2 linked regions of the Hoeflea sp. 108 genome follow. Each later gene encodes a partner of the first gene's protein in a complex. Links are inferred from orthologs where the notes say so. Each region holds a gene or a part of one and is shown on either strand. Other genes may lie near its edges.

Region 1 (3,266 bases):
TCGAGGCCGACTGCCATGCAGCAGCCGCCTCCCTCGGGCTTGCAGTCGATTTCCGCCAGTCGAACCATGAAGGCGTCCTGGTCGACTGGATCCACGAAGCCGGCGAAGAAGCCGCAGGCATCGTCTTGAATGCAGGCGCCTATACCCACACCTCGATCGCATTGCAGGATGCCATACGGGCCGTCTCTCCTCTGCCGGTCGCCGAGGTGCATCTTTCAAACATCCATGCCCGCGAGCCGTTCCGCCACAAATCGATGGTGGCGCCGGTTGCCGTGGGCATGATCTGCGGCTTCGGGCCGCTCGGATACACGCTGGCGCTGCAGGCGCTAGCCGCCCGGCTCTGACCGGAAACAGACAGAAAAGGCTTGAACATGGCGACGAAGAAGAACGATGGTTTTGACCAGCAGATCGTCCGCGACCTCGCAGGGATCCTGAACGACACCAACCTGACCGAGATCGAGGTCGAGCTCGGCGATCTGAAGGTCCGCGTGTCGCGCCAGTCCCAGGCCGTCCACGCCTACGCCGCGCCGGCGCCGCTTCCGGTCGCTGCGGCAGCAGCAGCCGTCAACTCCACCGCCGCAGCAGCGCCCGCGCCGGCAGCAGCCATCGACATCGCCAAGAACGCCGTGTCGTCGCCGATGGTGGGCACCGCCTACCTGGCTCCCTCGCCCGACGCCAAGCCGTTCATCGAGGTTGGCGCTACCGTCAAGGAAGGCCAGACACTTCTCATCATCGAGGCGATGAAGACCATGAACCAGATCCCCTCGCCGCGTTCGGGCAAGGTGACTGCGATCCTGATCGAAGACGCGCAGCCTGTCGAATTCGGCATGCCGCTCGTCGTTGTCGAGTAAGCCGGAAGGCTGCGCGCAATGTTCCAGAAAATCCTGATCGCCAATCGCGGCGAAATCGCGCTGAGAGTGCTGCGTGCGGCCAAGGAGCTCGGCATCAAGACGGTTGCCGTGCATTCCACCGCCGACGCCGACGCGATGCATGTGCGGCTTGCCGACGAAAGCGTCTGCATCGGACCGCCGCCGTCGCGCGACAGCTACCTCAACATTCATCAGATCGTCGCGGCCTGCGAGATCACGGGTGCGGACGCAGTCCATCCCGGCTATGGCTTCCTGGCCGAAAACGCCAAGTTCGCCGACATCCTGGCCGCGCACAACATCACCTTCATCGGTCCCACGGGCGACCACATCCGCATCATGGGCGACAAGATCGAGGCCAAGCGCACCGCAAAGCGTCTAGGCATCCCGGTCGTCCCCGGTTCGGACGGCGCCGTCACCGATGAAAAGGAAGCCAAGCGCATCGCGTCCGAGATCGGCTACCCGGTCATCATCAAGGCCTCGTCCGGCGGCGGCGGTCGCGGCATGAAGGTTGCCCTGACCGAGGCGGACATTGACGTGGCGCTGGCCACCGCGCGCTCGGAAGCGGGTGCCGCTTTCGGCGACGACGCCGTCTACATCGAGAAGTATCTGCAGAAGCCGCGCCACATCGAAGTTCAGATCTTCGGCGACGGCGCAGGCAAAGGCGTACACCTCGGCGAACGCGACTGCTCGCTGCAGCGCCGCCACCAGAAGGTCTGGGAAGAGGCCAACTCGCCTGCCCTGAACTCCGAGGAACGCACCCGCATCGGCGACATTTGCGCCAAGGCGATTGCCGATCTCGGCTACTCGGGTGCCGGCACGATCGAGTTCCTCTACGAGAACGGCGAATTCTATTTCATCGAAATGAATACGCGTCTTCAGGTCGAGCATACGATCACCGAAGCCATCACGGGCATCGACCTCGTGCACGAACAGATCCGTGTCGCTTCGGGCGGCGGTCTTTCGGTCACGCAGGATGACATCAAGTTCAACGGCCACGCCATCGAATGCCGCATCAACGCCGAGGATCCGCGTACTTTTGCGCCCTCACCCGGCACGATCACGCATTTCCACACTCCCGGCGGCCTCGGCATCCGTGTCGATTCGGGCGTCTATTCCGGCTACAAGATCCCGCCCTACTACGACAGCCTGATCGGCAAGTTGATCGTCCACGGCCGCAACCGCGTCGAGTGCATGATGCGTCTCAGGCGCGCGCTGGACGAATTCGTGGTAGATGGTGTCAAGACGACGTTGCCGCTGTTCCGTGATCTCGTGGGCAACCCCGATATCGCCAATGGCGACTACGACATCCACTGGCTGGAAAAATACCTCGCCAAAAGCGAGTAGGCCCAAAGCGAGTAGATTGGGGGTCACATGACCCGACCCTATGCGCCCGGCTTCGGCATACCTACGGACCTTCTCCTGAAGGCCTATGCGTCGGGCGTCTTTCCCATGGCCGAAAGCGCCTCTGACCCGGAAGTCTTCTGGGTCAGGCCGGAGACGCGCGGCGTCATCCCGCTCGACAGCTTCCACATCCCCCACAGCCTGGCCCGTACCATCAGGCGCGGCCATTTCGAAATCCGCGTCAACAGCGACTTCGAAGGCACCATCGACGCCTGCGCGGAGAAGCGCTCGGGCCGCCTGTCGACCTGGATCAATGGGCCGATCCGCGAAGCCTATACGCGGCTGAACAGGATGGGCAACGCCCACTCGGTGGAAGCGTGGCGCGACGGCCATCAGGTCGGCGGGCTCTATGGCGTGTCGCTTGGCCGGGCCTTCTTCGGCGAAAGCATGTTCTCGCGCGAGACCGACGCATCCAAGGTCTGCCTGGTCCATCTCGTCGAACGGCTCCGCGAACACCACTTCGTGCTGCTCGACACGCAATTCACCACCGACCACCTGAAGCGCTTCGGCGCAGTCGACGTGCCGCGTGGAAAATACGAGAAGATGCTGGCTGATGCGATTACCGGCGAAGCATCTTTCGACTGAGTTCTTACTCCATGGCAGGGCTATCTTGCCGGTGATGGATGAAGCGCAATATCCCCGGCGTTGAGCAGACGCAGGCCGGTATGACGCAGCGGCCGCCTGCCGCTCACGCGCCGACGTCAGCCTGGAACACCGAATAGAACGGGATCAGTTGGTCTTGGCGGCCTGTGGCGCCGGCACTTCGGACTTCTGCTTGCAGCCCTTGAGCCAGACGTCATAGACGGCGTGCTCGACGGCGTTGAGGCCGGGGCTTTCTGCAAACATCCAGCCGGTGAAGATGCGTCGGATCTTGCGGTCGAGGGTGATCTCGTCGACCTCGACGAAGGAGTCGGTCTTGGGCTCCTCGCTCTCGGGGCGCGAGTAGCAGACGCGCGGTGTCACCTGCAGGGCGCCGAACTGCACCGTCTCGTCGAC
Region 2 (2,982 bases), 2.9 Mb from region 1 along the record:
CGAATCGGCGCATGCGATTGCCTATGCGGTGAAGACCGCGCCGACGATGGGCAAGGACAAGGTGATGATCGTCAACCTGTCGGGCCGCGGCGACAAGGACGTGCATACGGTTGCCAAGATGCTGGGCATGGAGATCTGAACATGACGACCACCCGCATCGACCGCCGCATGGCGAAGCTGAAAGCCGAGGGACGCCCGGCACTCGTGACCTATTTCATGGGCGGCGACCCCGACTATGAAACGTCGCTCTCGATCATGAAGGCGCTGCCCAAGGCCGGCAGCGACATCATCGAGCTCGGCATGCCGTTCTCCGACCCGATGGCCGACGGCCCGGCGATCCAGGCTGCCGGCCTGCGGGCGCTGAAGGCCGGCCAGACGCTGGCCAGGACGCTTGAGATGGCGCGCGAGTTCCGCAAGGACGACAACGACACCCCGATCGTGATGATGGGCTACTACAACCCTATCTACATCTACGGCGTCGACCGCTTCCTCGCAGATGCAGTCGCCTCGGGCATCGACGGCCTGATCGTCGTCGACCTGCCGCCCGAGATGGACGCCGAACTCTGCATCCCCGCACTCAAGGCAGGCATCAATTTCATTCGCCTCGCGACGCCGACCACCGACGACAAGCGGCTGCCCAAGGTGCTGCAGAACACGTCAGGCTTCGTCTACTACGTGTCGATGACCGGCATCACCGGCTCGGCGCTGGCCGACACCTCGAAGGTTGCCGAGGCGGTGGCGCGCATCAAGGCGCACACCGACCTGCCCGTCTGCGTCGGCTTCGGCGTCAAGACCGCCGAGCAGGCGCGCACCATCGGCGCCTCCGCCGACGGTGTGGTGGTGGGCACCGCCATCGTCAATGCGGTGGCCAATGTCATCGGGCCGAAGGGCGAGAAGACGGCCGATCCGGCCGAGGCGGTTGCGACGCTGGTCAATGGCTTGTCCCAAGGCATTCGCGCCGCACGCCTTGCTGCCGCCCAATAAATATCCCATGTCCTAGGGTCGAAGAGGACCAAAACCATGAACTGGATCACGAACTTCGTTCGTCCGAAGATCAATTCGATGCTCGGCCGCCGGGAAATGCCCGACAATCTCTGGATCAAGGATCCCGAGAGCGGCGAGATGGTGTTCCACAAGGATCTCGAGGAAAACCAGTACGTCATCCCGTCGTCTGGCCACCACATGAAGATCTCGGCGAAGGAGAGGCTGCGCTTCTTCTTCGATGACGGCCGCTACGACACCATCGAGAATCCGAAAGTCGTCACCGACCCGCTGAAGTTCCGCGACGAGAAGCGTTATGTCGACCGCCTGAAGGACGCCAAGGCCAAGACCGGCATGGAAGACGCGATTCTGTCGGGTACCGGCAAGATCGAGGGCCTGCCCGTCGTCGTCACCGTGCAGGACTTTGCCTTCATGGGCGGCTCGCTCGGCATGGCCGCAGGCGACGCCATCATCCGCGCCTTCGAAGTGGCGCTGGAAAAGAAGCGTCCGCTGGTCCTGTTCGCTGCCTCCGGCGGAGCGCGCATGCAGGAAGGTATTTTGTCCCTGATGCAGTTGCCGCGTACCACGGTCGCGGTCGATCGGCTCAAGGAAGCCGGCCTGCCCTACATCGTGGTGCTGACCAACCCGACGACAGGTGGCGTCACCGCCTCCTATGCGATGCTGGGCGACGTGCATATCGCAGAACCTGGTGCGCTGATCGGCTTCGCCGGCCCGCGCGTCATCGAGCAGACCATCCGCGAGAAGTTGCCCGAGGGCTTCCAGCGTTCCGAGTACCTGATGGACCACGGCATGGTCGACATGGTGGTGTCGCGCCTGGAGATGAAGTCGACGGTCGCCAACCTGCTGAAGATTCTGATGAAGACGCCGGCGGAGGCCAAGCCGGCCGAAGCTGAGATCCTGCCGCCTGTCGTACCCGTGCCGGAACGCCGCCCGCAGGCCTGATCTGACCGCAGCCGCGTAGTGCCGGGGGGAAATGCCATGACCACGCTCGAAGCCGATGTCGAAATCGAGCGCCTTCTGGCGCTACACCCGAAGGGCTTTGACCTTTCGCTCGACCGCATCACCCGGTTGCTCGAGCGGCTCGGCAATCCCCAGGACCATATCCCGCCGGTGATCCATATCGCCGGGACCAATGGCAAGGGCTCGTGCGCGGCGTTTTCGCGCGCCTTGCTCGAGGCGCAGGGCATGCTCGTTCATGTCCACACCTCGCCGCATCTGGTGAACTGGCACGAGCGCTATCGTCTCGCTGCACCTGGCGGCGGCAAGCTGGTGGCTGACGACGTGCTGGCCGATGCGGTACGTCGCGTCGGCGAGGCCAATCGCGGCGAAAAGATCACCGTCTTCGAAATCCTGACCGCCGTCACCTTCGTGTTGTTTGCCGAACATCCGGCCGACGCCTGCATCATCGAGGTCGGCCTCGGCGGCCGCTTCGACGCGACCAATGTCATCAAGCGGCCGGCTGTGTCGGTGATCATGCCGGTGTCGATGGATCATGAGGCCTATCTCGGCGACAAGGTGGAGCTCATCGCCGCCGAAAAGGCCGGCATCATCAAGCGCGGCTGCCCTGTCATCGTCGGCGCGCAGGAGAGCGAAGCCGCCCAGCAGGTGCTGATCGACACCGCCGAGCGGCTGAATTGCCCGCTCGAGGTCTACGGCCAGGACTTCCTCGCCTTCGAGGAAAACGGCCGGATGATCTTCCAGGACCCGACCGGGCTGATGGATCTCGTGCCGCCGCGCCTGCCCGGCCGACACCAGTATGCCAATGCTGCCGCGGCGATCGCGGCGGTGAAGGCAGCGGGTTTTCCGGTCGACGACCGCATCGCCGACAAGGCGATGGCCTCGGTGACCTGGCCCGGCCGGATGCAGCGCCTGCCGCAGGGTGAGCTGACCGATCTTGCGCCGAAGGGTTCGGAAGTGTGGATCGATGGCGGCCACAATCCCGGCGCCGGCACCGTGATCGCAGAGGCGCTGACCGAGCAG

What was found. The genes of interacting proteins can lie anywhere in the genome.
Region 2: the proteins of accC (region 1) and accD are in contact, whole or in part, in a solved structure (PDB 8UXZ), measured with the Escherichia coli proteins. The link is inferred for Hoeflea sp. 108 from one-to-one orthologs.

The regions. Positions count from the first base shown.
Region 1 is NZ_KB890024.1:2,143,779-2,147,044, reverse strand. What follows is about bases 164-3,041. They hold accC (acetyl-CoA carboxylase biotin carboxylase subunit), read left to right. Parts: upstream 164-869; coding sequence 870-2,213; downstream 2,214-3,041. Other genes in these bases: B015_RS33820 (DUF2155 domain-containing protein), read right to left, coding at 3,000-3,041; aat (leucyl/phenylalanyl-tRNA--protein transferase), read left to right, coding at 2,241-2,855; accB (acetyl-CoA carboxylase biotin carboxyl carrier protein), read left to right, coding at 372-851; aroQ (type II 3-dehydroquinate dehydratase), read left to right, coding at 164-344. Outside these bases: more of aroQ, read left to right, coding at 1-163; more of B015_RS33820, read right to left, coding at 3,042-3,266. UniProt on the Escherichia coli protein: This protein is a component of the acetyl coenzyme A carboxylase complex; first, biotin carboxylase catalyzes the carboxylation of the carrier protein and then the transcarboxylase transfers the carboxyl group to form malonyl-CoA.
Region 2 is NZ_KB890024.1:5,091,787-5,094,768, reverse strand. Bases 234-2,982 are described here. They hold accD (acetyl-CoA carboxylase, carboxyltransferase subunit beta), read left to right. Parts: upstream 234-1,020; coding sequence 1,021-1,944; downstream 1,945-2,982. Other genes in these bases: B015_RS0125305 (folylpolyglutamate synthase/dihydrofolate synthase family protein), read left to right, coding at 1,981-2,982; trpA (tryptophan synthase subunit alpha), read left to right, coding at 234-984. Also shown: trpB (tryptophan synthase subunit beta), read left to right, coding at 1-139; more of trpA, read left to right, coding at 142-233.